DNA from 3 places in the Micromonospora sp. NPDC049201 genome. Region 2 is predicted to be linked to each of the others. Evidence: predicted binding sites of a transcription regulator. Region 2 holds the regulator's gene; each other region holds the start of a gene.
What was found. Region 2 encodes HrcA, which represses chaperone genes, less so after heat shock. Its sites were predicted from a motif close to GGTTNGCACNCTCNNNNNGAGNGTGCNAACC; they were not measured.
Positions count from the first base shown of each region.

Region 1: groL (chaperonin GroEL) is a predicted target of HrcA. The motif match lies at 7,125-7,155, and genes of this name have one in related genera.
Region 3: groES (co-chaperone GroES) is a predicted target of HrcA. The motif match lies at 2,158-2,188, and genes of this name have one in related genera.

Region 1 is NZ_JBVJHM010000002.1:433,384-443,558, reverse strand. Features, by position in the region: gene ACZ6O5_RS05890 (GNAT family N-acetyltransferase) at 131-1,150, shown strand; gene paaN (phenylacetic acid degradation protein PaaN) at 1,203-2,876, shown strand; gene ACZ6O5_RS05880 (ATP-grasp domain-containing protein) at 3,020-3,970, shown strand; gene ACZ6O5_RS05875 (hypothetical protein) at 3,992-4,228, opposite strand; gene ACZ6O5_RS05870 (GNAT family N-acetyltransferase) at 4,349-4,864, opposite strand; gene ACZ6O5_RS05865 (cold-shock protein) at 5,088-5,291, shown strand; gene ACZ6O5_RS05860 (hypothetical protein) at 5,401-7,077, shown strand; gene groL (chaperonin GroEL) at 7,353-8,975, shown strand; gene ACZ6O5_RS05850 (hypothetical protein) at 9,045-9,263, opposite strand; gene ACZ6O5_RS05845 (GNAT family N-acetyltransferase) at 9,327-10,175, opposite strand, start outside.
Region 2 is NZ_JBVJHM010000009.1:255,496-265,670, reverse strand. Features, by position in the region: gene ACZ6O5_RS21465 (carbohydrate ABC transporter permease) at 1-616, shown strand, start outside; gene ACZ6O5_RS21460 (hypothetical protein) at 686-1,546, opposite strand; gene ACZ6O5_RS21455 (enoyl-CoA hydratase-related protein) at 1,701-2,486, opposite strand; gene hemW (radical SAM family heme chaperone HemW) at 2,506-3,729, shown strand; gene ACZ6O5_RS21445 (DUF4870 domain-containing protein) at 3,772-4,449, opposite strand; gene hrcA (heat-inducible transcriptional repressor HrcA) at 4,658-5,683, shown strand; gene dnaJ (molecular chaperone DnaJ) at 5,755-6,897, shown strand; gene ACZ6O5_RS21430 (16S rRNA (uracil(1498)-N(3))-methyltransferase) at 6,899-7,633, shown strand; gene ACZ6O5_RS21425 (SDR family NAD(P)-dependent oxidoreductase) at 7,755-8,516, opposite strand; gene ACZ6O5_RS21420 (histidine triad nucleotide-binding protein) at 8,554-8,898, shown strand; gene ACZ6O5_RS21415 (serine hydrolase domain-containing protein) at 8,902-10,175, shown strand, end outside.
Region 3 is NZ_JBVJHM010000002.1:93,089-103,263, forward strand. Features, by position in the region: gene groL (chaperonin GroEL) at 1-1,639, opposite strand, end outside; gene groES (co-chaperone GroES) at 1,710-2,024, opposite strand; gene ACZ6O5_RS04110 (THUMP-like domain-containing protein) at 2,280-3,506, shown strand; gene ACZ6O5_RS04115 (sugar ABC transporter substrate-binding protein) at 3,883-4,986, shown strand; gene ACZ6O5_RS04120 (ATP-binding cassette domain-containing protein) at 5,093-5,911, shown strand; gene ACZ6O5_RS04125 (sugar ABC transporter permease) at 5,908-7,167, shown strand; gene ACZ6O5_RS04130 (ROK family protein) at 7,200-8,375, shown strand; gene ACZ6O5_RS04135 (DUF4142 domain-containing protein) at 8,475-9,212, shown strand; gene ACZ6O5_RS04140 (ABC transporter ATP-binding protein) at 9,267-10,175, opposite strand, start outside.

The sequences.
Region 1 (10,175 bases), on a different contig from region 2:
GCCGGAGACTTTTCAAAGTTTTGCGACCCAACGCCGGAGGCGTTGTGCGAACGTCCCTCCCGACCAACGTAGGACAGGGCCAGCGGAAAACCGCTGGCCCTGTCGCTTTTTCCGGGGCAGGCTCGCCGCCATGGGCCTGACCGTCACCCCGCTCGACGCGGCCGACCTGCCGACGCTCGACGCGGCGTACCGGATCGCGGAAGCGGCCCGCGCCGTCGACGAGCCGGACCTGCCGCCGACCTGCCGGCGGCGGTTCGAGGCGCTGCTGCGGCACCCGATGCCCGGCATCGACGGGCGGTGGCTCGTCGCCCGCCTCGACGGCGAGCCGGTCGGCTGGCTCCGGCTGCATCTGCACACGCTGGAGAACACCGAGAACGCCAGCGTCGAGCTGGTGGTCGACCCGGCCCACCGGCGTCGCGGGATCGGGCGCGTGCTGCACGAGCACGGCGTACGGCTGTTCCGGGAGCACGGCGGCAAGCGGTTGGTCGGCTCCACCGCCGCCGCGCTGCCCGGCGAGGAGGACCGGGAGTTCCCGGGCGCGGCGTTCGCCGCCGCGATGGGCGCGAGGGCGGCCAACGCCGACGTCCGCCGCCGGCTCGACGTGACCGCGCTCGACCGGACCCGGCTGGCCGCGCTGCACGCCGACGCCCGCGCGGCGGCCACCGGCTACCGGACCGTGCACTGGCGCGACCACACGCCCGACGAGTACGTCGCGGACACCGCGCACCTGGAGGGTCGGCTGCTGCTCGACGCGCCGATGGGTGAGCTGGAGTGGGAGCAGGAGAAGATGGACGCCGAGCGGAAACGGGGCGTGGAGCGGGCGCTCGACGCCCGGGGGGTGCGCCGCTACAACACCGGCGCGGTGCACGAGGCGTCCGGCCGGCTGGTCGGCTGGAGCCAGCTCAGCCTGGCGGCGAGCAGCACCGACCACGCCTGGCAGCAGATCACCATCGTCGAACCCGGGCACCGCGGCCACCGGCTCGGCCTGCTCTGCAAGGTCGCCAACCTGGCGTACGCGCTGGGGCACGAACCGGCGCTGCGGACCGTCGACACCTGGAACGCCGCCGCCAACGGTCCCATGATCGCGATCAACGAGCAGCTCGGCTTCCGCCCGGCCGCCGGCTCGGTCGACTGGCAGTTGGCGATCTGAGTTGTGACACGCCCCTACTGATCTGGTGCCTTCCTGTTGCATGATGGCGGGCATGACGGAGACCCCGCACCCCCTGTACGCCAGGCACGCCGAGACCCTCGACCGGGCGCTGACCGCCATCACGGAGCGCGGGTACTGGTCCGCCTATCCCGAGTCGCCCAGCCCCCGGGTGTACGGCGAGACCGCCGCCGCCGACGGTAAGGCCGCCTTCGAGGCGTACCTGGGCGGCGACTTCCCGCTCGACCAGGCGGGCGACGGCACCACCGTGGCCACCGAGGCCAGCCCGTTCGGCGTGGCGCTGGACGTCCGCTACCCGCACGCCGGGGCGGACGAGCTGGTGGCCGCCGCCACCGCCGCGCTGCCGGCCTGGCGCGACGCCGGCCCGAAGGCCCGCGCGGGCATCTGCCTGGAGATCCTCGACCGGCTGCACAAGAACGTGTTCGAGCTGGCCAACGCCGTGCAGTTCACCAGCGGGCAGGCGTTCGTGATGGCGTTCCAGGCCGGCGGCGCGCACGCGCTGGACCGGGCGCTGGAGGCGGTCGCCTACGCGTACGCCGAGATGAGCCGCCACCCGGGGACGGCCGGCTGGGAGAAGGCCGCCGGCAAGGGCGACCCGCTGCGGATGACCAAGACGTTCCACGTGGTGCCGCGCGGGGTGGCGTTGGTCATCGGCTGCAACACGTTCCCGACCTGGAACTCGTACCCCGGGTTCTTCGCATCGCTGGTCACCGGCAACCCGGTGGTCGTGAAGCCGCACCCGCGCGCCGTGCTGCCGCTGGCGATCACCGTGAAGTACGCCCGCCAGGTGCTCGCCGAGGCCGGCTTCGACCCGAACCTGGTGCAGCTCGCCCCCGAGGCGGACGGCGAGAAGCTCGCCTCGACGCTGGCCCTGCACCCGGCCGTGAAGATCGTCGACTTCACCGGCTCCACCGAGTACGGCGACTGGCTGGAGGCGAACGCCCGGCAGGCCGCCGTCTACACCGAGAAGGCCGGCCTGAACACGGTGGTGATCGACTCCACCGACGACTTCGCCGGGCTCTGCCGCAACCTGGGCTTCACGCTCACGCTCTACAGCGGCCAGATGTGCACCACCTCGCAGAACCTGCTCATCCCGCGCGACGGCATCGAGACCGACCAGGGGCACAAGAGCTTCGACGAGGTGGCCGCCGGGATCGCCGGCGCGGTCGCCAAGCTCACCGCCGACCCGGCCCGGGGCGTGGAGCTGACCGGCGCGATCGTCAACGACGGGGTGCTGGAGCGCCTCGACGAGGTGACCAAGGTCGGCGAACCGGTGCTGGAGTCCCGCACCGTTGAGCACCCGTCCTTCCCGGGCGCCGTGGTGCGTACGCCGACCGTCGTCAAGCTGGACGCCGGCGACACCGCGACGTACGCGCGGGAGTGGTTCGGGCCGATCTCGTTCGCCATCGCGACCGACTCGACCGAGCACAGCCTGCGCATCCTGCGCGAGACGGTGGGGGAGAAGGGCGCGCTGACCGCGGCCGTCTACTCCACCGACGAGGCCGTGCTGGACGCGGCCGAGGCGGCGGCGATCGACGCCGGCGTGCACCTGTCCTGCAACCTGACCGGTGGCGTGTTCGTCAACCAGTCGGCGGCGTTCTCCGACTTCCACGGCTCCGGCGCAAACGCGGCGGCCAACTCCGCCCTGACCGACGGCGCCTACGTGTCCAACCGCTTCCGCGTGGTCCAGTCACGCCGCCACGCATGAAAGGCGGGGCCCCTTCTTAACGCATCCGGTAGAGAAGGGGCCCCCTCTCAACGGTGATCCTGCGACCGGCCGGCTCTCGCCGCCGATACGGACAAAAGTAATATAGTTGCTTTGTCGCGTGTTGTCGGACGAGGGGCGTAGGGGTGCGTCACAACCGGATCGTCATCCTGAGCGAGGCGGGTGACCTGCACGCCCTCGCGGTGGCTGGCGCCCTCAACGCCTACCCGGACACCCGCTGCCAGATCGTCGAGACGGACCGGCTGTCCGGTTCGGACTCTTTCTCCTGGTCCCACCGCGACCGCGGCGACTGCGTCCTGCCCGGCACGGACGGCGAGATTTCCGTCCAGGACATCGACGTCATCTGGTGGCGTCGGGTGAACACGCCGCAGAAGGTCCCGCCGGAGATCGACGACCCGGCACACCTGGCGGTGATCCAGAGCAACTGTCGGGCGGCGTTGCGCGGCGTCCTGGAGGCGGAGTTCCGTGGCACGTGGGTGAGTGAGCCGCACGCCACCGACGCCGCGGACAACAAGATGGCGCAGTTGCGGGCCGCGGGCCGCGCGGGATTTCGGATACCACCCACGTTGGTGAGTCAGGATCCGGCCCGGATCCGCGACTTCTGTCAGGCGATGGATCACCGGGTGGTGGTCAAGGCGGTGCAGGGTGCACGCGGCGCGGGCGGCCTCATCACGGGCATGGTGACCGAGGAGATCCTCGCGTCGGAGGAGTCCATGCGGCTCTGCCCTGCCATCTACCAGCGGTACGTCCCCGGCAGGTTCCACGTGCGGGCGCACTGTTTCGGCGATCAGGTCCACGCCGCGCTGCTCGACTCGGAGCGCTTGGACTGGCGGATCGACCATACGACGCCCATGAAGCCCTGGGACACGCCGCCCGAGGTGCTGGCGAAACTGCGGTCGGTACTGCGGCTCCTCGGCGTACGCATGGGGATCGTCGACCTCAAGCTGGACGAGGACGGGCAGCCGGTGTGGTTGGAACTGAACCCCCAGGGCCAGTTCCTGTTCGCCGAAGCCGGAGCCGGGTTGCCGCTGACGGAGCTGCTGGCGCAGTTTCTGCGCCAGCAGGCCCCGGCGTGAGGCAGCGCCACGCGTCGATGGCTACGCGGCCAGGGTGTCACAGTCGCAGGCGTCCTCGATCGCTGTCCCGGAACCGCAGAACGAGACGGTGGGCAGCGAGCCGCTCCGCATCTCCGCCCGTAGGCCCAAGCGCTTGAACAGCATGTCCTCCCACTCACTGAGCTCCTCGTTGGGAACGACGCGGTATTGGTCCGGCGAGAACATGAACACGACCGGCATGGGCTTGGTGGCTTGCGTCTTCTGAGCCATCTCGATCACGATCCTCCGATGTCGCGTAGAAAGGACATAGATACCGTAAGAGACAATCTTCTTCGACTGGGAAAATATCGACGGTTTGGTCGTCCGCACCGCACCGCACCGCACCGCACCGCACCGTGCTCAGGCGGGGCGGCGCATCTGGAGTTCGCGCAGGACGGGCAGCCGGGGGTGCGGGACGCGTACCCCGGTGTCGGTGAAGCCCAACTTGCGGTAGGCCCGGCAGGCGCGGTCGTTGCCGACCACCACCTCCATCATCAACTCGGGCCGCCCGCAGGCCCGGGACCAGGCCGCCACCGCGTCCACCAACCCGGCCAGCAGCCCGGTGCCCCGGCGAGCCGGGGTCACGTAGACCGCGTAGACGAGCGTCAGGCCCGGCTCGTCCGGGGCGGCGATGCCACCGGCGTGACCGACCAGGCGGGCGTCCGCCTCGGCGACGAACTGGGCGACCTGGTCGCCGCGCGAGACCGTCGCCACCCGGGCCGCGAAGTCCGCGTGCGAGCGGGCGGCGGCCTCGGCCACCGTCTCCAGGAAGGCCAGCGGGCTGTCGGCCAGCATCTCCAACCGGAGCGCCCGCATCCGGGCGGCGTCCTCCGGACGGATCCGCCGGACCGTGGGCGGGACGGGCGCGCTGGTCATGCCGCATACATACCGGACCGGGTCGGAGCGGGCGCGTCCGGGTGCCGTACCGCGCCCGGAATATGCCCGATTTGTGGTCGTGCGCGGTCGTCACTCCTCGTGTAGCGTGCGATTTCGGTCACCGATTCAGCGGCCCTCGCCGATCGCCGAAACCGGTGCGCCGCCGGTGCCGGTCCGCCGGTCTCCGGGTGTTGGGACGCCGCGCAGAGTGAGGAAGTGCACCGTGGCACAGGGCACCGTGAAGTGGTTCAACTCCGAAAAGGGCTACGGCTTCATCGCCGTCGACGGCGGTCAGGACGTCTTCGTCCACTTCTCCGCGATCGAGATGGACGGCTACAAGGCTCTGGACGACGGCCAGCGGGTCGAGTTCGAGATCGCCCAGGGCCAGAAGGGTCCGCAGGCCGAGCACGTCCGCCTCATCGCCTGATCGCTGCCGGCCGTCGCCCGCGGCCGAACCACCCCGACCGGGGCTGCGATGCCGCCCCGCACCGTGGAAGATCATGAGCCGTTCCAGCCGTTGCCGCTGAGGAGGGCCCATGTCCGACCTGCCCCCGTCGGGTTCCACCGAGCCGGTGCCCCCGGCCGACCCGGCCCGGCCCACGCCGCCCGCCGGGCCGGTGCCGGAGCAGTCGGGTCCGTCCGGGTCGCAACCGCCCGCCGGGCCGGTGCCGGACCAGTCCGGACCGCAGCCGCCCGCTGCCGGTCAGCCGCCCGCCGGGCCGGTGCCGGAGCAGTCCGGGCCGTCCTGGCCGCAACTGCCCGCCGCCGGTCAGACGCCCGCCGGTCAGCCGCCCGTCGATCCGTGGGCTGACCTGACCACCGCCGATCGGCCGTACTCGGCCCCGCCTGCCGGCTGGCCCCACTCGGCCCCGCCTGCCGGCTGGCCCGCGCCGGAGCCCGCGCCGCCCGGTTGGCCCGCCACGCTGGACGTCCCGTCGGGCTGGTCCGCGCCGGGCTCCGCCCCGGGGGCGCCGAGCCTGCCTGGTACCCCGCCGCCCGGTTGGCCCGCCGCCCCGCCTTTCCCGCCGGGCGGGCCCGCGCCGGGCTCCACGCCACCTGCCGGCTGGCCCTGGCCCGCCGCCGGGCCGGCGCACCCGGGCCAGCCGATGCCGGGCGCGGCGCACCCGGGCCAGCCGATGCCGGGCGCGGCGCACCCGGGCCAGCCGATGCCGGGCGTGCCGTTCCCGGGCCAGCCGATGCCGGGCGCGGGGTATCCGGGCCAGCCGATGCCGGGTGCGGCGTTCCCGGGTCAGCCGATGCCGGGCGTGCCGTATCCGGGTCAGCCGATGCCGGGTGCGGTCTACCCCGGGCCGCCGATGCCGGGCGCCGCATATCCGGGGCACCCGGGGTCCGGGGTTTGGTACCCCGGTCTCGATCCGCAGGACCCGCTGGTCACCCCGCCGTACGCGGGCGTCGGGGGATGGTTCGCGCGGTGCGTCGGCGCGGTGCGGCGGGGGTGGCGGCAACTCCTGCCGATCGTGCTGCTCACCCAGGGCGTCCCGGCGGCGGTGATCTCCGTACTCTCGCTCTTTCTGGTTCCCACCGACGAGATGGCGACCGGCCCGGACGGCGCGCCGGTGCTGCCGGACGGCTATCTGGAGCACATGTTCGTGTTCTACGGCGCGGTCCTGTTCGCCGCGTTGGTCTTCGGTCCGCTCCAGGCGCTCGGCTGGGGTGCGGGCACCTGGGTGGTCGCCCGGCAGGCGGCCGGCGAGCCGGCCGGCCTCGGCGGGGCGCTCCGGTACGGCGTGCGGCGCGCGCTCGGCCTCTGGGGCTGGACGATCGTCGTCTCGCTGCTGATCACGGTCGGCGCCTGTCTCTGCCTGCTGCCCGGCATCTACGCCGGGTTCGCGGTCGCGTTGTTCGGGCCGGTCTACCTGTTCGAGCGGCAGGAGCCGGTCGGGCGGGCCTGGCGGATGTTCCACAACCGTTTCGGCATGGTGCTGGGTCGGGTGGCGCTGGTGGCGTGCGCGCTGGTCGCGGCTGTCGTGCTGGACGCCGTGATGGGTGCGGTGAGCGGCGCGGCGTTCGGCACCGATCCGATGTCCGGGCCGGGCACCGCGGTCGGGGCAGTGACGTTGGCCGTGGTGGGTGCCGCGCTGGCCGCGCCGGCCTATCTCGCGCAGCTCGTCGGGCTGGTCGTCGCGTACGCCGAGCAGCGGGCCCACGAAGGCCCGGTGAACGCGGCCCGGCTGGCTGCGGAACTCGGCTGAGCGGTGCGGTCGTGCTTGCACTCGGCTAGGGAGAGTGCTAAACAAGTCATTGGCACTCGCGTACGGTGAGTGCCAATGGTCGGGGCGGTAGGGCCACGGCCGCGTCGGTGCCCGCAGGGGTGCCGGAGCGGAACGGGGCCGGTCGTCGCGGGCTGTCCGGCCCGACCGAGGAGGACGTCGTCGTCGCCAGGTGGCGACGTCCCCAAGGTGCGTACACCAGACGGCCCATCCGGGCATCCCGGGTGGCCCGTGAGTGTCCAGGAGGACAACGCCGTATGGCCAAGATGATCGCGTTCGACGAAGAGGCGCGCCGCGGCCTCGAGCGGGGCATGAACCAGCTCGCCGACGCCGTGAAGGTGACGCTCGGACCCAAGGGCCGCAACGTCGTGCTCGAGAAGAAGTGGGGTGCCCCCACCATCACCAACGATGGTGTGAGCATCGCCAAGGAGATCGAGCTCGAGGACCCGTACGAGAAGATCGGCGCCGAGCTGGTCAAGGAGGTCGCGAAGAAGACCGACGACGTCGCCGGTGACGGCACGACGACGGCGACCGTCCTGGCCCAGGCCCTGGTTCGCGAGGGTCTGCGCAACGTAGCCGCCGGCGCCAACCCGATGGCCCTGAAGCGGGGCATCGAGACCGCCGTGGCCAGCGTCTCGGAGGAGCTGCTCAAGCTCGCCAAGGACGTGGAGACCAAGGAGCAGATCGCCTCCACCGCCTCCATCTCCGCCGGTGACAGCACCGTCGGTGAGATCATCGCCGAGGCGATGGACAAGGTGGGCAAGGAAGGCGTCATCACCGTCGAGGAGAGCAACACCTTCGGCCTGGAGCTTGAGCTCACCGAGGGCATGCGCTTCGACAAGGGCTACATCTCCGCCTACTTCATGACCGACCCGGAGCGTATGGAGGCCGTCTTCGACGACCCGTACATCCTGATCGTCAACAGCAAGATCTCGTCGGTGAAGGACCTGCTCCCGATCCTGGAGAAGGTCATGCAGTCGGGCAAGCCGCTGCTGATCATCGCCGAGGACCTGGAGGGCGAGGCCCTCGCCACGCTGGTGGTCAACAAGGTCCGTGGCACCTTCAAGTCGGCCGCCGTCAAGGCGCCGGGCTTCGGTGACCGCCGCAAGGCCATGCTCGGCGACATCGCCATCCTCACCGGTGGCCAGGTCATCAGCGAGGAGGTCGGCCTCAAGCTGGACGCCGTCACCCTCGACATGCTGGGCCGCGCCCGCAAGGTCGTGGTGACCAAGGACGAGACCACCGTGGTCGACGGCGCCGGTGACGCCGAGCAGATCCAGGGCCGGGTGAACCAGATCCGGGCCGAGATCGACAAGAGCGACTCCGACTACGACCGGGAGAAGCTGCAGGAGCGTCTGGCCAAGCTGGCCGGCGGTGTTGCGGTGATCAAGGTCGGCGCGGCCACCGAGGTCGAGCTGAAGGAGCGCAAGCACCGCATCGAGGACGCCGTCCGCAACGCGAAGGCCGCCGTCGAGGAGGGCATCGTCCCGGGTGGTGGCGTCGCGCTGGTGCAGGCCGGCAAGACCGCCTTCGACAAGCTGGACCTGGCCGGCGACGAGGCGACCGGCGCGCAGATCGTCAAGATCGCGCTGGACGCCCCGCTGCGGCAGATCGCCGTCAACGCCGGCCTTGAGGGTGGCGTCGTCGTCGAGCGGGTGCGCAACCTCGACCCGGGTCACGGCCTCAACGCCGCGTCCGGCGAGTACGTGGACCTGCTGGCCGCCGGCATCATCGACCCGGCCAAGGTGACGCGTTCCGCGCTGCAGAACGCCGCCTCGATCGCCGCGCTGTTCCTCACCACCGAGGCCGTCGTGGCGGACAAGCCGGAGAAGGCCCCGGCCGCCCCGGCTGGCCCGGGTGGCGGGGAGATGGACTTCTGAGTCCAGCTCCACCCAGTACGCCGACAGGGGGCGGGCCGCGTCAGCGGTCCGCCCCCTGTCGCGTGTGCGTCAGGTGGGCAGTGGGCGTTGGTTGCGTCGCTTGTGCGCCCGGTCGTACGGCGGCAGCAGCCGCCTCGGCTCGTCCACCGGTTGCCGGGGCTCCTCCACGGCCGGCTGGTCCGCCGCGTCCTGCTCGGCGTCGCCCACGTCGAGCCGTTCGGTGGGCAGCTCGCCGCTCTGGCGCCGGCCCGCTGCCGGGTCGTCGGTCCGTTCGTTCTCCGTGGTCATAACGGGCCTCCTCTGCCCCTCGAACGGTAGGGGCCGGTCGACAGACGTGGAGGGGGAACGGCGTTATGCCCCGTTGATGGCTTTCCGGTAGAGGAAGAAGACGCGCTCGATCCGGGCCCCGACCGCGTTCGAGTAGAACGGCACCGGGCCGACCCAGCCGATCTGCGCCTCGGTGATCCCGGCCGCCGCCTGGTCGCGGAGGCAGCGGCGCAGCAGCACCCCACCGATCCCGGAACCCTCGGCCGCCGGGGCGGTGCCCATCGGCCCGAACCAGCTCGGCCGCGCCGACCCGTACGCGGCGAACCCGAGGATCTCGCCGTCCCGCTCGGCCAGGTGGGTGCCCGCGTCCGGGCGGCCCACCGAACCGGCCAGCTCACCGTCCCAGACGCCGCCGAACGTGGCGCGGGCGAACGCTTCCAGCGCCGGCAGGTCCGTGGGTACGGCCCGGCGTACCGTCACGCCCCGCTCGGCCAGCCGCCGCTCGGTGGTCTCGGTGGGGCGCAGCGCCGCCGACCCCTCGGTCAGCGAGGCGGTCATGTTCCAGGCGGTCCGGTCCTGCCGGTACCCGAGCCGCAACGCGGCGCAGACCGCCGGCGTGTAGCGGACGTCGATGCCCGGCCACGCGTAGTGCGGCGGATTGCCGGCGAGCAGCACCTCGGACGCGCCGAGCGCGGCCAGCCGGGCCTCCGCGCCGGCCAGCAGCGCCGCGCCGATCCCCTGGCGGCGGTGCGCCGGGGCCACCGTGACCAGGTCGACGTGACCGAGCCGCGGATCGGTCACCGACCGGGACCCGACCAGCACCCCGACCAGCGTGCCGTCGCGGACCGCGCCGAGCAGCAGTACCGGCCGGTCGGCCGCCGCCCGCACCGCCAGCGTGGCCACCACGGCCGGTGCCTCGGCCGCGTCCTCCGG
Region 2 (10,175 bases):
CAGCGTGCTGGTCGCGGTGGCCACCGTGTTGCTGAGCGGGCTGGTGGCACTGCTCGCCGCGACCGCGGTGGCCCGGTTCCGGTTCAAACTGCGCACCAGCTTCCTGATCCTGCTCCTGGTGGTGCAGATGATCCCGCTGGAGGCGCTTGTCATCCCGCTGTTCCTGATGATCCAGCGGCTCGGCCTCTACAACACGCTACCCAGCCTGATCCTCACCTACCTCGGCTTCTCGCTGCCGTTCGCGGTCTGGATGCTGCGCGGCTTCGTCGCGGCGGTGCCGAAGGAACTGGAGGAGGCCGCCGCGATCGACGGGGCCAGCCGGGCGCAGACGTTCCGCAAGGTGCTGTTCCCGCTGGTCGCGCCCGGCCTGGTGGCGACCAGCATCTTCTCCTTCATCACCGCCTGGAACGAGCTGATCTTCGCGTTGACGTTCATCAACGACCAGCAGCGGTACACGCTGCCGGTGGCGATGACGTTCTTCTTCGGTCGGGACGACACCGCGTGGGGCTCGGTGATGGCCGCGTCCACGCTGTTCACGCTGCCGGTGATCATCTTCTTCCTGCTGGTCCAGCGCCGGATGGTCTCCGGGCTGGTCGCCGGCGCGGTGAAGGGCTGATCCCCGGTCGACCTCGATGACGGGCCGTCGGCGGGACGCCGGCGGCCCGTCGCCGGCTCAGGTGCTGGCTCAGGTGTCGGCGAAGACCTCGGCCAGCACCTGCGTCGCCGGGTCACCCTTCACCCGGCCCCAGGTGCCCTGCTCGGCGGTCCACTCCAGGCTGCCGAAGCGGACCCGCTTCACGCCGTTGTCGTCGGCGTGCGAGACCAGCCAGTGCGCGTAGCGCCAGCCGTCCCGGTCGTCACCGGCCGGCACGGTCAGCCCGGTCAGCGTCGTCGCCGCGGTCAGGCGGGGCAGGCCCCAGTCCAGCGTCAGACCCTCCAGCACCGCGCTGGCGGCGGCCGGGCCCCGCAGCGTCGGAGTCGAACCGACCGTGCAGGCCACCGCGCCGGTCGCCTGGCCGAGCAGCGCGCGGGTGAGGACCTCCGACTCGTCCGCCCACTTCTGGTACGCCTCGGGGTAGGCCGACCGCTGCACCCGCTGGGCGGCCTCGGTGACCCGCATCCGTTCCCAGCCCTTGACCTTCTTCAGCGCGGCGTAGAACTTCCGGGCCGCGTAGCGCGGGTCCTGGATCTCCTCCGGCGTGCCCCAGCCCTGGCTCGGGCGCTGCTGGAACAGGCCGAGCGAGTCCCGGTCGCCGTGCGCGATGTTGCGCAGGTGCGACTCCTGGTAGGCGGTCGCCAGCGCCACCACCACCGCGCGCTCGGGCATCTGGCGCTGCACGCCGATGGCGGCGATGGTGGCCGCGTTGGCCATCTGGTCGGCGCCCAGCACCACCTCGCCGTCGGCTTGGACGGTGCAGGTCCGGCTGGCCAGCGGCAGCCGCAGGTGGTGACCGAACTGCTTGGTCACGAACCAGATCGCGAGCAGGGCCAGCACGCACACCACCACACCAGATGCCACGATCGCCGGTCGCGTCCGCACCCGCACCCCCTGTCCTGACAGTCCGCCCAGCGTACGTCGCCCGTCCCACTTTCCGGCTCGGCCGACCGGCCTGCTCGCCGCCGCGTCACCGCCCCGTGACGGGTCGCTGTCAAGCGGGGGCCCCGCCTGTACCGGAGGCGTCAACCGGGGGCCCCGCCTGCTATTCGCCGGTGGGCACCCACGCCGCCGGACGCTTCTCGCGGAACGCGAGCACCCCCTCCCGCCCCTCGTCGGAGAGGAAGTACCCGGTGGAGAGCGCCGCCAACGCGGCGATCTCCGCCCGCAGGTCGGTGGCGGCCGGCCGGCGCAGCAGCTCCTTCGCCCCGGCGAGGGCCTTCGGCGCGCCCTTCACCAGCGCCACGCGGTAGCGCTCCACGGCGGCGTCCAGCCCGTCCGCCGGCACGGCGGCGGTGACCAGGCCGATCTCGGCGGCCCGCCGGCCGTCGAACGTCTCCCCGGTCAGGTACAGCTCGGCGGCGGCCCGCGGGCTCAGCCGGGGCAGCACGGTCGCCGAGATCACCGCCGGGATCACGCCGATCCGGACCTCGGTGAACGCGAACGTCGCCTCCTCGGCGCAGACCACCAGGTCAGCGGCGGCGATCAGGCCCAGCCCGCCGGCCCGGGCCGGCCCGGCCACCTTCGCCAGCACCGGCTTCGGGCACTCCCGCACGGCGACCAGCACGTCGCCGAGCATGCCGGCCGGCACGGTCCCGCTGGCGTACGCGGCGGCGGTCTCCTTCAGGTCGGCGCCGGAGCAGAAGACCGGGCCGGTGTGGTCCAGCACGATCGCCCGGACCGTGTCGTCGGCGACCGCCGCGGCCAGCCCGGCCAGCAGCTCGGTCATCAGCGGCGTGGAGAGCGCGTTGCGGTTGTGCGGGCTGTCCAGGGTGAGGGTGGTCACCCCACGGGCCGTGGCGACCCGTACGAGAGCGTCCGGAGAGGTCATGCCGGGCACACTAGTGGCCATGCCCGGCGTCCTTCCAGAAGGCGAACCCGTCCCGCGCGACGGGTCGCTGCCCGCCACCGCCCGCCGCGCCGTCGGCGCCCGCGGCTTCGGCGTGTACGTGCACGTCCCGTTCTGCGCCAGCCGGTGCGGTTACTGCGACTTCAACACGTACACCGCCGCGGAGCTGGGCGGCGGGGTGAGCCGGGAGACGTACGCCGACAGCGTGCTGGCCGAGCTGGCGCTCGCCGGCCGGGTGCTCGGCAACTCCCCGCCGCCCCGGGTGGACACCGTCTTCGTCGGCGGCGGCACACCCACCCTGCTGCCCGCCGACGACCTGGCCCGGATCCTGGACGCCGTCGACCGCACCTGGGGGCTGGCCGCCGACGTCGAGGTGACCACCGAGGCCAACCCCGAGTCGGTCACCCCGCAGTCGCTGAAGACGCTGCGGGCGGCCGGCTACACCCGGATCTCGCTGGGCATGCAGTCCGCCGCGCCGGGCGTGCTCGCCGTGCTCGACCGGCGGCACAGCGCGGGCCGGGCCACCGCCGCCGCCGCCGAGGCCCGCGACGCCGGGTTCGACCACGTCAACCTGGACCTGATCTACGGCACGCCGGGGGAGACCGCGGACGACTTCGCCGCCTCGCTAACCCAGGTGGTCGACGCCGGCGTGGACCACGTCAGCGCGTACGCCCTGATCGTGGAGGACGGCACCCGGCTGGCCGCGCGGATGCGCCGGGGCGAGCTGCCGTACCCCTCCGACGACGTGGCGGCGGACCGCTACCTGGCCGCGGAGGCGGCCCTGCACGGGGCCGGTTTCTCCTGGTACGAGGTCTCCAACTGGGCCCGCTCCGAGGCGGCCCGGTGCCGGCACAACCTGCTCTACTGGACCGGCGCCGACTGGTGGGGCCTGGGCCCGGGGGCGCACAGCCACGTCGGCGGCGTGCGCTGGTGGAACGTCAAGCACCCGGCCGGGTACGCGGAGCGGCTGGCCGGCGGCGCCTCGCCGGCGCTGGCCCGGGAACGGCTCACCGCTGACGAGCAGCACATGGAGGACGTGATGCTGCGGCTGCGGCTCGACTCCGGGCTGCCGCTGGACGTGCTGGACGAGGCCGGCCGGGTCGGTGCCGAGCGGGCCCGGACCGGCGGGCTGCTGGACGCCGACGCCTACGCGGACGGTCGCGCCGTACTCACGCTGCGCGGTCGACTGCTGGCCGACGGCGTGGTCCGCGACCTGCTGCCCTGACCGGTCCGGCCGGCCCCGCCGCGCGGGACCGGCCGGCGGCTGTCACTTGATCAGGCTGGCCGACATCGGGTAGCGGTAGAGCTGCCCCTCGTTGGCCTTCACGCCGGCCAGGATGCCGAAGATGATGCCGACGATCATGGCGCCGAAGCCGATCACCAGGCCGATCAGGATGCAGGTGAGGATCCAGCCGACCAGCGCGATGATCGACCAGATGAGCTGGAAGTTCAGCGCGGCGACCGCGTGCGCCCGTACGGTCGGGGACTGGTTGCCCCGGGCCAGCAGCGCCACCAGCGGCGCGACCCAGCCCAGCACGCCGCCGCCGATCAGCATTCCGGCCGCGCCGCCGAAGTGCGCCACCAGGGCCCAGGTCTTGTCGTCGTTGTTGGCGTAGCCGGCCGGCGGGCCGTAGGAGCCGCCGGCGGGGTAGCCGCCGCCCGGCGCGCCGTAGCCCGGGGCGCCGCCGCCGGGCGCGCCGTAGCCCGGCGTGTCACCACCGGGCGGGGGGTAGCCGCCCGGCGGGGGATAGCCACCCGGCGGAGGCTGGCCGCCCGGGGGCGGATAACCGCCGGGCGGGGGATAGCCGCCCCCGCCCGGCGCCCCGGACAGTGGTGCGGTGGGGGGCTCGTCGGCAGGCGAGGAGCCGTACGGCGCCGACGGCGGGAACGGGTCGGGCTGGGGGCCGGGGTCCCCCGCTCCGGGAGGGCGAGGAGGTTCAGTCATGGACGTCACGGTAGGTCCCGGGGGCAAGCGGCACCAGGGCTGTTCGGCCTCGACGCGCCGTACTGTGCGCCGGACCGCATCCGAGGTCCGGCGCTGATCATCGCGTCGGCGGGGCTGCCGACGTAGACTGGCACTCGCTACAGTCGAGTGCCAGTTGCCCGCCGGATGCCGCGCGTCACCCGGCCGAGGTGCGTCAGGAGGTGGGGAGATGGGTCTCGACGACCGCAAGCTCGCCGTGCTGCGCGCCATCGTCGAGGACTACGTCGCCACGCAGGAACCGGTGGGCAGCAAGGCCCTGGTCGAGCGGCACCAGCTCGGCGTCTCACCGGCGACCGTGCGCAACGACATGGCGGTGCTGGAGGAGGAGGGCTACATCCGGCAGCCGCACACCAGCGCCGGCCGGGTGCCCACCGACCGTGGCTACCGCCTCTTCGTCGACCGGCTCTCCCGGGTCAAGCCGCTCAGCCCGGCCGAACGCCGGGCGATCGAGCGCTTCCTGGTCGGCGCCGTCGACCTCGACGACGTGGTGCACCGCACGGTCCGGCTGCTGGCCCAGCTCACCCGGCAGGTGGCCGTGGTGCAGTACCCGAGCCTGGCCCGGTCCAAGGTGCGCCACCTGGAGCTGGTGCCGATCTCCACCACCCGGCTGATGGTCGTCATGATCGCCGATACCGGGCGGGTCGAGCAGCGGCTGGTCGAGCTGCCCGCCCCGGTCCCCGCCGAACACGTGACCGACCTGCGCCGGCTGGTCAACGAGAAACTGGTCGGCAGCCAGCTCGCCGAGACGCCCCCGCTGGTGCAGGCGCTTGTCGAGGAGTCCGCGCCGCACCTGCGCCCGGCCATGACGACGCTCTCCACCGTGCTGCTGGAGACGCTCGTCGAGCGGTCCGAGGAACGGATCGCGCTGGCCGGCACCGCCAACCTCACCCGGGGCGGCCTGCTCGACTTCCAGGGCTCGCTGCGCCCCATCCTCGAGGCGCTCGAAGAGGAGGTCGTGCTGCTCAAGCTGATCGGCGAGACCGAGCCGAGCAACACCACCCGGGTGCTCATCGGCGACGAGAACGAGATCGACAATCTGCGGGCCGCCTCGGTGGTCAGCACCGGTTACGGCCCGGGTGCCACGATCGTCGGTGGGCTCGGCGTGCTCGGGCCCACCCGGATGGACTACCCCGGCAATATCGCCATGGTGAGGGCCGTGGCACGCTACGTGGGCGAACTGCTGGCCCAGAACTGACCAGTCAGGGCCGACGGCCGGGAACGGCCGGCGACCGGCGACGCGAGACGAACATGAGGACACCAGACGCAGTGGCCAGGGACTACTACGGAATTCTCGGCGTGAGCCGGGACGCCTCCGACGACGACATCAAGCGTGCCTACCGGAAGTTGGCGCGGCAGTACCACCCGGACGTCAATCCGGACCCGGAGGCACAGGAGAAGTTCAAGGACATCAACGCCGCGTACGAGGTTCTCTCGGACGACCGGAAACGGCAGATCGTCGACCTGGGCGGCGACCCGCTCGCCCCGGGCGGCGGGGGCGCGGGCGCGGGTGGCCCGGGCGGCGCCGGCCCGTTCGTCGGCTTCCAGGACATCATGGACGCGTTCTTCGGCGGCGCGGCGGGCGGCAGCCGGGGTCCCCGGCCGCGTACCCGGCCGGGCGCCGACGCGATCCTGCGGCTGGAGCTGGACCTCAACGAGACCGCGTTCGGCGTCGAGGCGCCGATCACTGTCGACACCGCGGTGCTCTGCACCACCTGCTCCGGCGCCGGCACCGCCGCCGGCACCCACCTGGCCACCTGCGAGGCGTGCGGTGGCCGCGGTGAGGTGCAGTCGGTGCAGCGGACGTTCCTCGGCCAGGTGGTCTCCGCCCGGCCGTGCACCGTCTGCCAGGGGTACGGCACCACGATCCCGCACCCCTGCCCGACCTGTGCCGGTGACGGGCGGGTGCGGACCCGCCGCTCGCTGACCGTCAAGATCCCGGCCGGCGTCGAGGACGGCATGCGGATCCGGCTGGCCCAGCAGGGCGAGGTCGGCCCGGGTGGCGGCACCGCCGGCGACCTCTACGTCGAGATCCACGAGCGGACCCACGACGTCTACTCCCGCAAGGGCGACGACCTGCACTGCCGGGTCACGGTGCCGATGACCGCCGCCGCGCTCGGCACCCGGCTGACCATCAAGACGCTGGACAGCGAGGAGATCGTCGACGTCAAGGCCGGCACCCAGCCCGGCAGCACGATGCGGTTGCGCGCCCGCGGGGTGCCGCACCTGCGCGGCACCGGCCGGGGTGACCTCTACGTCCACCTGGACGTGCGGACCCCGACCAAGCTCGACGCCGACCAGGAGCGGATGCTGCGCGACTTCGCCAAGACCCGCGGCGAGGAGGTCGCCGAGCTGACCAAGCAGGGCGGCTTCTTCTCCCGGATGCGCGACGCCTTCAACGGGCACGCCTGAGGTGTCGGCGCCGCTGTTCCTGGTCGAGGCGCTGCCCGCCGGTGACACGGTGACGCTGGACGGCCCGGAGGGCCACCACGCGGCCACCGTGCAGCGGCTGCGCGTCGGCGAGGAACTGCTGCTCGCCGACGGCCGGGGCGGCACCGCCGCCGCCGTCGTCACCGCCGTCGGCCGGGGCACGCTCGACCTGCGCGTCACCTCCCGGGGGTACGCCGACGCGTGCGTCCCCCGGCTGGTGGTGGTGCAGGGGATCGCCAAGGGCGAGCGGGGTGAGCTGGCCGTGCAGGCGATGACCGAGGTCGGGGTGGACGAGATCGTGCCCTGGGCGGCGTCCCGGTCGGTCGCCCAGTGGCGCGGTGACCGGGGCGTCCGGGCCCGGGAGAAGTGGGTGGCCACCGCCCGGGAGGCCGCCAAGCAGGCCCGCCGCCCGTGGCTGCCGGTGGTGGCCGGCGCCCCGGACGAGTCCACCGCCACGGTGGCCCGCCGGATCGCCGGCGCCGGCGCCGCCTTCGTGCTGCACGAGGAGGCCGACGAGCGGCTGACCACCGTCGCGCTGCCGTCGACCGGCGAGATCGTCCTGGTGGTCGGCCCCGAGGGCGGCATCGCCGAGCCGGAGCTGGCCGCGTTCCGCGAGGCCGGTGCCCGCCCCGTCCGCCTGGGCCCCTCCGTCCTGCGCACCTCCACCGCCGGCGTAGCCGCCCTGGCCGTCCTCTCCACCCGCCTCCCCCGCTGGTAACCCCCACCTCCCCTCACCCCACCCCCACCCCTCTTGCCGCGCGGTTTCACGGAAAGAGGGGCTGTTCGCGGCGGGATAGGCACTCTTTCCGTGAAACCGCGCCCCGGTGGGGGTGGGGGCGTCAGGTGCGGAGGTAGGAGGCGCCGTTCAGGTCGACGATGGTGCCGGCGGCCCATTCCGCGTCGGGGCTGGCCAGCCAGTGGACCGCGGCGGCGATCTCCTCGGGGCGGGCCACCCGGTGGAACGGCGACTGCGCCCGGACCGCCTCGCCGCGCTCACTCTTCAGGTGCTCGTTGGTCATGTCGGTCTCGACGAAGCCCGGGGCCACGCAGGCCACCCCGATGCCGTACGGCGCCAGCGCCACCGCGAGCGACTGGGCCATCGCGTTCATCCCCGCCTTGCTGGCCCCGTACGCCGGATTGGCCGGTTCGCCCCGGAACGCGCCCCGGGAGGAGACGTTCACGATCCGACCGCCCCGCTCCCGCATGTGCTGGGCGGCGCACCAGGCGGCGTTGGCGGCGCCGACCAGGTTGGTGTCCAGCACCTCGCGCCAGCGCGTCCGCCACTCCTCGTAACTGCTCTCGAAGACCGGGTGCGGCGGATCGGCCGGCCCGAACACGCCGGCGTTGTTGACCAGCACGTCGAGACCGCCGAGCAGCCGGGCCGCCTCGTCCACCATGGCCCGCACGGCGTCCGGGTCCGCCAGGTCGGCGCGGACCACCACGTGGCCGTCGCCGGGCAGTTCGGCGCGCAACGCCTCGGCCAGCCCGGCCGAGTCCCGGTGGTGGACCGCCACCCGGTCGCCGCCGGCCGCGAACGCCCGCGCCACCGCCCGCCCGATGCCCCGCGAGGCCCCCGTCACCAGTACCGCCCGTCCCGCCATGTCGGCCATCCTGCCGGACGTTCCCTACACTGCTGCGATGGACTGTCTGTTCTGCCGGATCGTCGCCGGGGAGATCCCCGCCACCATCGTCCGTGAGACCGCCACCACCCTCGCCTTCCGGGACATCGACCCGAAGGCCCCCACCCACGTGCTGGTGATCCCGAAGGAGCACTACGCGGACGTGGCCACCCTCGCCCAGGGCGACCCCACGTTGGCCGGTGAGGTGCTCCACACCGCCGCCCTGGTGGCCGAGGAGGAGGGCCTGACCGTGGACGGGTTCCGCCTCATGTTCAACACCGGCCCGTACGGCGGCCAGGAGGTCTTCCACGTGCACGCCCACCTGCTGGGTGGCGCGCCACTCGGCCCGATGCTCTGCCGCTGACGCATGACCTCGATCTCCGACCGGCTCGACCGGATGGCCCGGCGGGCCCAGGCGAACGGGCGGGTCCCGGCGCTGTCGGCGGCGCTGCACCGGGCCGACCGGCCGGTCTGGGCCTGCGCGGTGGGCGGCACCGGCAACGACACCGCGCTCGATCCGGAGAGCGTCTTCCGGATCGGCTCGGTCACCAAGACGTTCACCGCGGTGCTGGTCATGCAGTGCCGCGACGACGGGCTGCTCGACCTGGACGACCCGATCGGGCGGCACCTGGACCTGCCCGCGTACGGCGAGCTGACCGTCCGTCGGCTGCTGTCGCACACCGCCGGCCTGCAACGCGAGCCGCACGGCGACGTGTGGGACACGCTGCGTGCCCCGGCCGTCGACGAGCTGCTGGCCGACCTGGCCCGGGTGGAGCGGGTGCTGCCCACCGGCCGTCGCTTCCACTACTCCAACCTCGGCCTGGCGCTGCTCGGCGAGGCGGTCGCCCGGCGGCGCGGCGGCACCTGGGCCGAGGTGCTCGCCGAGCGGGTGCTCGCCCCGCTGGGGCTGACCGCCACCGGCGTCACGCCGGGGGAGCGGGCCGTCATCGGTTTCCTGGTGGACGCGTACTCCGACGAGGCGCACCCGGAGCCGCCCGTCGACTTCGGCGCGGTGGCGCCGGCCGCCCAGCTCTGGAGCACCGCGCCGGACATGGCCCGCTGGGCGGCGTTCCTGGCCGACCCGGAGGCGCTGGACCCGGCCGGCGCGGTGCTCGCCCCGACCACCGTCGAGGAGATGCGCTGGCCGCTCACCACCACCGACGAGTCGCTCTGGACGGCCGGTTTCGGGCTCGGGCTGATCCTGGTGCCCCGACCGGGCCGGGTGACCCACGTCGGGCACGACGGCGCGATGCCGGGCTTCCTGGCCGCCGTCTACGGTCGCCGTGGTGGCGAGGGCACGGCCGGGGCGATGGGCTGCGCGGTGCTCGGCTCGTCCGGCACCGGCGTCGAGGTGCTCGGCCTGGCGCACGAGTTGCTCACCGCCGCCGCCGAGCACGACCCGGCGGAGATCGAGCCGTGGCGTCCCGGCCCACCCGCCCCGGAACACCTGCGCGGCATGCTGGGCCGCTGGTGGGGCGAGGGGTTCGAGTCCGTCTTCTCCTGGCACGACGGCGCGCTGCGGGCCCGGGGCGCGGACGACCCGGCCGGCAAGCCGCCGTCGGTGTTCGCGCCGCTGCCGGACCGGCCGGACGTGTTCCGCACGGTCTCCGGCCGGGAGGCGGGTGAGCTGCTCCGGCTCAC
Region 3 (10,175 bases), on a different contig from region 2:
CGTGCTGGTGGCCGTGGCCATGGCCGTGGCCGTGGCCGTGGCCACCGCCGGCGGCCGACTCCGCCTCGGCCGGCTTCTCCACGACCAGACCCTCGGTGGTGAGCAGCAGGCCGGCGATCGACGCGGCGTTGGAGACCGCGTTCCGGGTCACCTTCACCGGGTCGAGGATGCCGGACTTGGCCAGGTCGACGTACTCGCCGGTGGCGGCGTCGAGGCCGTGGCCCCACTCCTGGCCGACGACCTTCTGCACCACCACGTAACCGTCGTGGCCGGCGTTCTGGGCGATCCAGCGCAGCGGCTCGACGAGCGCCTTGCGCACGATCGAGACGCCGACCTTCTCCTCACCGGTGAAGCCCAGGTCGTCGTCGAGCACCGGCAGGATCTGGGCCAGCGCGGCGCCGCCGCCCGGGACCGTACCCTCCTCGACCGCGGCCTTGGTCGCGGCGATGGCGTCCTCGATGCGGTGCTTGCGCTCCTTCATCTCGACCTCGGTGGCCGCGCCGACCTTGATCACCGCGATGCCGCCGGAGAGCTTCGCCAGCCGCTCGGCCAGCTTCTCCCGGTCCCACTCGGAGTCCGAGGCCTCGATCTCCTTGCGGATCTGGGCGACCCGGTCGGCGACCTCGGCGGACTGGCCGCCGCCGTCGACGACGGTGGTGTTCTCCTTGTCGACCACGACGCGGCGGGCGGTGCCGAGCACCTCCAGGCCGACCTGGTCGAGCTTGTAGCCCAGCTCCGGGGCGACCAGCTCGGCGCCGGTCAGGATCGCCATGTCCTGCAACATCGCCTTGCGACGGTCGCCGAACCCGGGGGCCTTCACCGCGCAGACCTTGACGGTCTTGCGGATGGCGTTGACCACCAGCGTGGACAGCGCCTGACCCTCGACGTCCTCGGCGATGATGAGCAGCGGCTTGCTGTTCTGGAGGACCTTCTCCAGCAGCGGCAGCAGCTCCTCGATGGCCGAGATCTTCTGCGTGGTGATCAGGATGTACGGGTCCTCCAGGACCGCCTCCTGCCCCTCCACGTCGGTGACGAAGTTCGGCGAGATGAAGCCCTTGTCGAACTGGAGACCCTCGGTCACCTCCAGCTCGGTGGTGAGCGCGGAGCCCTCCTCGACGGTGATCACACCGTCGCGGCCGACCCGCTCCATCGCCTCGGCGATCAGCTCGCCGATCGTGGCGTCCTGCGCGGAGATGGTCGCGACGTGCGCGATCGACTCCTTGCTGGCGACCTCGACGGCCTTGCCGAGCAGCGCCTCGGAGACCTTGGCGGCCGCCGCGTCGATGCCCCGCTTCAGGCCGGTCGGGTTGGTGCCGGCGGCCACGTTGCGCAGGCCCTCCCGGACCATGGCCTGGGCCAGCACGGTGGCGGTGGTGGTCCCGTCGCCGGCGATGTCGTTGGTCTTGGTCGCCACCTCCTTGACCAGCTGCGCACCGAGGTTCTCGTACGGGTTGGTGAGCTCGATCTCCTTGGCGATGGTCACGCCGTCGTTGGTGATCGTGGGTGCACCGAACTTCTTGTCCAGGACGACGTTGCGCCCGCGCGGGCCGAGGGTGACCTTGACCGCGTTCGCGAGGGCGTTGACACCGTGCTCGAGCAGGTGCCGGGCGTCATCCGAGAAGCTCAGGATCTTTGCCATCAGTATCCCTTCGAAGCGACGTTGCCCCGGCCCGGCGAGCCGGACCGGGGCAACGACACTGATCGGTTGCTTACTTCTCGATGACCGCGAGGACGTCGCGGGCGGAGAGCACCAGGTACTCCTCGCCGGCGTACTTGACCTCGGTGCCGCCGTACTTCGAGTAGAGGACGGTGTCGCCGACCTTCACGTCGACCGGCACGCGGTTGCCCTTGTCGTCGATCCGGCCCGGGCCGACAGCGAGGACGGTGCCCTCCTGCGGCTTCTCCTTGGCGGTGTCGGGGATCACGATGCCCGAGGCGGTGGTGGTCTCGGCCTCGTTCGCCTGCACCACGATGCGGTCCTCGAGCGGCTTGATCGCAACCTTGGTCGCGGTAGTCACGGGCATACCCTCCTGGGGTACTTGGTGTCGTTGCCGGTCGACACGCCGACCGGCGTCAATCTGCCACATGCCACCGGGCGGGGCCGTCGTCGCGGGTGCCGGTCCGCCTGGCGTTCAACGCTCGGGCACCGGGCCCGGGCGTTGGCACCCTCAGGGTGAGAGTGCTAATCGCAGGTTATTCCTCGGCTAGCACTCCGTCAAGGAGAGTGCCAGCGCGTCGCCCGTCGTGTCGCCTCCGGGGCGGGTCGGGAGAATGGGCGGATGGATCTCGACCAGCTCACCGCGCTGCGTACCCCCGAGGGGTCGGCCGCGCTCGCCGCGGCGGAGCGGGTGGCCGGCGGCGACCCGCTGGCGGCGGCCGCCGCGCTGCGCTCGGCCGGGATCCCGAGCGGGCTCGCGGCGGCGGCGCTGACCCAGGCGGAGCTGCGCCGCCGGGCGGTCGGCAAGTTCGGCACGGCGGCGGCCCGGATGTTCCTCACCCGCCCCGGGCTGGAGCAGGCCACCCGCCGGGCGGTCGCCGACCGGCGGGCGGCCCGGCTGCGCGCCGCGGGCGTGACCACGCTTGCCGACCTCGGGTGCGGGCTGGGCGCCGACGCGCTCGCCGCGGCCCGCGCCGGCATCCGGGTGTACGCGGTGGAGGCCGACCCGGTCACCGCCGCGATGGCCGCCGCGAACGCCGAGGCCGCCGGGCTGGCCGGACTGGTCACTGTCGAGTGCGGCGACGCCACCGCGTTCGACGTGACCCGGGTCGACGGGGTGTTCTGCGACCCGGCGCGGCGGCGGGCCGGCACCGGGCGGCGCATCTTCGACCCGAACGCCTACTCGCCGCCGTGGGACTTCGTCACCGGGCTGGCCGCACGCGTGCCGCGCACCGTGGTCAAGGTGGCGCCCGGCCTGGACCACGCGCTGATCCCGGCCGGCGCCGAGGCGGAGTGGGTGAGCGTCGACGGCGACCTGGTGGAGGCCGCCCTCTGGTGCGGCCCGCTGGCCGGCGTCCCCCGCCGCGCCACCCTGCTCCGGGAGAAGGAGGGGCCCCCTCCTAACGCCTCCGGTAGAGACGGGGCCCCCTCTCACCACCTCACCGGCAGCGGCGCCGACGAGGCGGAGGTGGGCGCGGTGCGGCGGTTCTTGTACGACCCCGATTCGGCGGTGGTACGCGCGCACCTGGTCGCGGAGCTGGCCGCCGACCTGGACGCCACGCTCGCCGACCCGTCGATCGCCTACCTGTACGCGGACACGGCACACCCCACCCCGTTCGCCCGCTGCCTGGAGATCGCCGACGTGCTGCCGTTCTCGCTGAAGCGGCTGCGCGCCCTGCTGCGGGAGCGCCGGGTCGGCCGGGTGGAGATCCTGAAGCGGGGTTCGGCGCTGGAGCCGGAGAAGCTGCGCCGTGACCTGCGCCTGGCCGGCGACGAGGCGGCCAGCCTGGTGCTGACCCGGGTGGCCGGCGCGCCCACCGTGCTGATCGGCCGCCCGGCCTCCGGCTGAGCGGCCCGTTCCGGCTCGCCGACGGGCGGCGGTCGGGCTAGCTTGACGCTCACGGCGGGACAGGGCACTCCGGCGATCGTGCTGCTGACCAGTACGTCTCGGCCGGTCGCCGCGGCCTCCAGGTGCAACTCGCACCGGCCGATCCGGTGGCGCTGACCGGGCCGTGACCGCCCCGATCGCGGCCGGCTGAACCGGACGCTGGGAGCGTTTCCGCAGCCGGTGTCCGCCAGGTGACAACCGCGTTGCTGAATTGTTACCGCCGCCAACAAACTTCTGACCTCGGCACTCTTGCGGAGCGCGGGAAGCGCGGAATACGTTGCCGGACACAACAAAACACCGTCAACAACTCCCCCACCCCCCGAAAGGACCCGTGCACATGCGCAAGGGCTTCCTCACCTTCGCGGCCGTCAGTCTCCTCGCGACCGGCAGCATGGCCGCCTGTGGAGACAGCGGCGATTCCTCCGACAAGGCCGGCGGTTCGAACGACAAGAAGCCGAAGATCGGCGTGATCCTGCCGGACAGCAAGTCCTCCGCCCGCTGGGAGGGCGCGGACCGCAAGTTCCTCAAGGCGGCGTTCGACGCGGCCGGCGTCGAGTCCGACATCCAGAACGCGCAGAACGACAAGACCGCGTTCCAGACCATCGCCGACCAGATGATCACCAACGGCGTCAACGTGCTGATGATCGTCAACCTGGACTCCGGCACCGGCAAGGCCGTGCTCGACAAGGCCAAGTCGCAGGGCGTCGCCACGATCGACTACGACCGGCTGACCCTGGGCGGCTCCGCCCAGTACTACGTCAGCTTCGACAACGAGGCCGTCGGCAAGCTCCAGGGCGAGGGCCTGAGCAAGTGCCTGACCGACAAGGGCGCCAAGAACCCGTCGATCGCGTACCTCAACGGCTCGCCGACCGACAACAACGCCACCCTGTTCAAGAACGGGTACGACTCGGTGCTCAAGCCGAAGTTCGACTCGAAGGAGTACACCAAGGTCGCCGACGACTCGGTGCCGGCGTGGGACAACGCGCAGGCCGCCACCATCTTCGAGCAGCAGCTCACCAAGGCCAACGGCAAGATCGACGGTGTGCTGGCCGCCAACGACGGTCTCGGCAACGCGGCCATCTCGGTGCTGAAGAAGAACAAGCTCAACGGCAAGGTCCCGGTGACCGGTCAGGACGCCACCAAGGAGGGTCTGCAGAACATCCTCGCCGGTGACCAGTGCATGACCGTCTACAAGGCCGTCAAGAAGGAGGCGGACGCCGCCTCCGAGCTGGCCATCGCACTCGCCAAGGGCGAGCGGAAGGACACCGGCCAGACCGTCAAGGACCCGGAGGGCAACCGGGACGTCCCGGCCGTGCTGCTGGAGCCGAAGGCCATCTACAAGGACAGCGTCAAGGACGTCGTGGCCGACGGCTACATCACCAAGGACGAGCTCTGCACCGGTGCGTTCACCAAGCTCTGCACCGACGCCGGCGTGAGCTGACCCACCCCGCCTCAGGCGGCGCCGCCCGGCACGGGACGACTCCCGCGCCGGGCGGCGTCCACGCCGGACGGGATCCGAGACCTCCCTCCGCCCAAAGGAGACCCCCGTGTCCGCAACCCCCCTGCTGGAGCTACGCGGGATCGACAAGAGCTTCGGTCCCGTCCAGGTGCTGCGTGACGTCGCCTTCGCCGCGCACCCCGGCGAGGTGACCGCGCTGGTCGGCGACAACGGCGCCGGCAAGTCGACCCTGGTCAAGTGCATCAGCGGCATCTACCCCACCGACGCCGGCGAGTTCCTCTTCGACGGCCGACCGGTGAGCATCAGCAGCCCTCGGGACGCCGCCGCGCTCGGGATCGAGGTCGTCTACCAGGACCTGGCACTCTGCGACAACCTCGACATCGTGCAGAACATGTTCCTCGGCCGGGAGAAGCGCAGCGGCATCGTGCTCGACGAGCCGACCATGGAGCAGATGGCCGCCGAGACGCTCGCCGGCCTCAGCGTCCGCACCGTGAAGTCGCTGCGCCAGCACGTGTCCAGCCTCTCCGGCGGTCAGCGGCAGACGGTGGCCATCGCCAAGGCGGTGCTCTGGAACAGCCGGCTGGTCATCCTGGACGAGCCGACCGCCGCGCTCGGCGTCGCGCAGACCGCCCAGGTGCTGGAGCTGGTCCGCCGGCTGGCCGACAACGGCCTGGCCGTGGTGCTCATCTCGCACAACATGAACGACGTCTTCGCCGTCTCCGACCGGATCGCGGCGCTCTACCTCGGCCAGATGGTCGCCCAGGTGAAGACCACCGACATCACCCACTCGCAGGTGGTCGAGCTGATCACCGCCGGCCGCTCCGGCGGCCTCGGCCTCGCCGGCGAACCGGGCAGCAACGGCACCGGCGCCGCGCCCGCCGACACCACCCCAGGAGCCGTCCGATGACCGCCACCGTCGTGAAGAAGGAAGGCCCGGCCGGCGCCGCCCCGGCGCCGACCGTGGGCAGCCACGTGAACAACTACTGGCGCCGGGTACGCGGCGGCGACATCGGCGCGCTGCCCGCCGTGGTCATGCTGGTCGTGCTCGCGGTGGGCTTCTCGATCGCCCGCCCGTCGTTCTTCACGGCCGGCAACCTCGCCAACCTGTTCACCCAGGGCGCCGCGGTCACGCTGATCGCGATGGGTCTGGTCTTCGTGCTGCTGCTCGGCGAGATCGACCTCTCCGCCGGGTTCGCCAGCGGCGTCTGCGCGGCGATCCTGGCCAACACCGTCACCGTGCTCGGCTACCCCTGGTACGTGGCGGTGCTGGCCGCCGTCGTCACCGGCGTGGTCATCGGCGTCGTGCTCGGCCTGCTGGTCGCGAAGGTCGGCATCCCGTCGTTCGTGGTGACGCTCGCCGGCTTCCTGGCGTTCCAGGGCGTCGTGCTGACGCTGATGGACGAGGGCGCGAACATCGCGGTCCGCGACGACGTGCTGGTGGCGATCGCCAACCGCAACATCTCCCCGGTGCTGGGCTGGGCGCTGGCCGCGCTGGCCATCGCCGGGTACGCGGCCGTGCAGCTCCTGCGGCACCGCAACCGGTCCGCCCGGGGCCTGCTCACCGACCCGATCGCGGTGGTGGCCGCGCGGATCGGCGGGCTCGCCGTGGTGCTCGGCGTCGCGGTCTACGTGCTGAACCTGGAGCGCAGCCGCAACGTGCTGGTGGTCTCGCTCAAGGGCGTGCCGATCGTGGTGCCGATCATCGCGCTGCTGCTGGTCGTCTGGACGTTCGTGCTCCAGCGCACCAGTTACGGCCGGCACATCTACGCGGTCGGCGGCAACGCCGAGGCCGCCCGCCGGGCCGGCATCAACGTGGACAAGATCCGCATCTCGGTCTTCGTCATCTGCTCCGGGATGGCCGCCATCGGCGGCATCGTGGCGGCCAGCCGGGCCAACTCGGTCGACCCCAACACCGGTGGCAGTAACGTGCTGCTGTACGCCGTCGGCGCGGCGGTGATCGGCGGCACCAGCCTCTTCGGCGGCAAGGGCCGGGTCCTCGACGCCGTGCTCGGTGGCGCGGTGGTCGCGGTGATCGACAACGGTATGGGACTGATGGGATACAGCTCGGGCGTCAAGTTCGTGGTCACCGGCGTGGTGCTGCTCGCCGCGGCGACCATCGACGCGCTGTCGAGGCGGCGGGCCGCCGCCACCGGCACGCGCTGACCCCGGGGTACGGACACACCATGGCAGTGGCAATGCGCGCGGGTCCCAGCCAGGACGAGATCCGACGGCAGAACCTGGGCGCATTGCTCCGCTACGTGCACGTGCACGGGGCCACCACGCGCGCGGAGCTGACCACCGCGCTCGGGCTCAACCGCAGCACCATCGGCGCGCTGACCGCCGACCTGGCCGGCGCCGGTCTGGTCAGCGAGGGGACGCCGAAGGAGACCGGCCGGGCCGGACGACCGTCACTCGTCGTCCGGCCCGAGTCGGGACGGGTCTACGCGTACGCGTACAGCGTCGAGGTGGACCGGCTGCGAGCCGCGCGGGTCGGCCTCGGCGGTGAGGTGCTCGACCGCCGGGAGCTGGACCGGCCGCGCAACCTGGTCGCCGGCGAGGCCGCCCCGCTGCTGGCCGGCGCCGTCAAGGATATGCACCAGGCGGTGCCGGCCGGCTCGTTCTGCGTCGGCGCCGGAGTGGCGGTCTGCGGCATGGTGCGCCGCGACGACGGGCTGGTGCGGCTCAGCCCCACCACCGGCTGGGTGGACGAGCCGATCGGCGCGGCGCTCGCCGCCGAGCTGGGCATCGACGTCCCCATCACGGTGGGCAACGTCGCCGACGTGGCCGCGTTCGCCGAGCACGCCCGCGGCGCGGCCACCGGGTGCGACAACGTCCTCTACCTGTACGGCGACGTCGGCGTGGGCGCCGGCATCATCGCCGGTGGCCGGCGACTGACCGGGCACGGCGGCTACGGCGGCGAGGTCGGCCACATGGTGGTGGTCCGCGACGGGGCGCGCTGCGACTGCGGCCGGTACGGCTGCTGGGAGACCGAGATCGGCGAGCACGGGCTGCTGCGGGCCGCCGGCCGGGCCGAGGCGCGCGGCCGGGAGGCGCTGCTGAGCGTCTTCGACGCGGCCGACCGCGGGGACGCCCGCGCGCAGAGCGCGGTACGGCAGGCCGGCGACTGGCTCGGCTTCGGCGTGGCCAACCTGGTCAACATCTTCAACCCGGAGATGGTCCTCTTCGGCGGCACCATGCGTGACCTCTACCTGGCCGCCGCCGCCCAGGTGCGCAGCCGGCTCAACCGCAACGGGCTGCCCGCCTGCCTGGAGCACGTGCGGCTGCGTACCCCGGAACTCGGCGACGACGCGGCCCTGGTCGGCGCCGCCGAGCTGGCCTTCGAACGCCTCCTGGCCGACCCGCTGAACTGATCGGCCCGGTGATCCGTACCAACGTGCGGACGGGCGGCCGGTGGGCTCGGCCGTCCCGCGACCCCGCGTACCGGTCCGGACCGAGGAGGCACCGCAACCATGGCATCGCTGGAATCCGCACGTCGCCGGCTGGCGCACCGGGTGACCCTGCTGCTCGTCGCGATCGGCGCGGGGATCGGCGTTCTTCCCGGCGCGGCCCTGGCCGCCCCCAATCCCGGGGTGCAGATGAACGCCGCGGACATGACGCTGCTCAACGGCGTCCGACTCGCCGGGCTCTGGGAGATGCCGGCCGGCACGATGGCCGCCGAGAAGGGCCAGTCCCCCCGGGTACGGGAGGTCGGCGCGGAGATCGCCCGCCAGCACGGTGTCCTGGACCAACTGGTGGTCGAGGCGGCGAACAAGCTGGGGGCGGTGCTGCCGACGGACCCGACGACCCAGCAGAAGGGTTGGCTGACCGAGATGCAGAACGCCAGCGGCGCGCAGTTCGACCAGATCTTCGTCACCCGGCTCCGGGTCGCCCACGGCAACATCTTCCCGGTGATCGGGGCGGTGCGCGCGAGCACCAAGGACCCGGTCGTACGCAAGCTGGCCGAGGACGCCAACAAGTTCGTCAACGACCACATGACCATGCTGGAGAGCACCGGGCTGGTCCGCTGGCAGCAGTTGCCGCCGCCCGCGCTGCCGGCCGCGCAGAGCGACTCGCTGGTCGCCGCCGCCCAGGCCAACGCGTCCAGCGGAGGCGGGCTCCAGGTGGGCACCGGGATCGTGTGGGCGGTCTTCCTGCTCGCGCTGGGCACCGGCGGGTACACGACCTGGCGGCTGATGCGTCGCGCCTGACGGGCGTAAGCGGGGCCCCTTCCTATACGCCAGGCGTTAGGAGGGGGCCCCTCCTTATCCGTGCCAGGAGCGCCAGAGGGCGGCGTACGAGCCGTTGGCGGCGACCAGGTCGTCGTGCGGGCCCAGCTCGGTGATTCGGCCGTCGGACACCACCGCCACCCGGTCCGCGTCGTGTGCGGAGAACAGCCGGTGCGCGATGGCGATCACGGTCCGTCCGTGCAGCACCGCGGCCAGCGACCGCTCCAGCGCGCGGGCGGCCCGCGGGTCGATCAGCGAGGTGGCCTCGTCCAGCACCAGCGTGTGCGGGTCGGCGAGCACCAGCCGAGCCAGCGCGAGCTGCTGCGACTGCGCCGGGGTGAGCGGATGCCCGCCGGCCCCCACGCTCGTCTCCAGCCCCGCCGGCAGCGCCTCCGCCCAGTCCAGCGCGTCGACCGCGGCCAGCGCGGCGCGTACCGCCGCCCGGTCGGCGGCCGGCCGGACCATCGCCACGTTGTCGGCGAGCGTGCCGATGAACACGTGGTGCTCCTGGCTGACCAGCGCGACGTGGGTACGCAGCTCGTCCAGGGGCAGTTCGGCGAGGGGTCGACCGTCGACGGTCACCGCACCGGCCGACGGGGTGTGCACGCCGGCCAGCAGCCGACCCAGCGTGGACTTGCCCGCCCCGGACGGGCCCACCATGGCCAGCCGCTCCCCCGGTCGGGGCACCAGCGTCACGCCGTGCAGCACGTCGTGGCCGGCGCGGTACGCGTACCGGACGTCGTGCGCGGCGAGCCGACCCTCGGTGGTCGGCCGGCGCGACGCGACGGGCGCCGGGGAGCGCTCGTCCGGCTCGACGGCCACGCCGAGCAGCCGGGCCAGCGAGGCGCCGCCCACCTGGAACTCGTCCAGCCAGCCGAGCAGCCGTTCGATCGGGTCGGTGAGCTGCTGGGCGTAGAGCGTGGCGGCGGTGACCTGGCCCAGGCT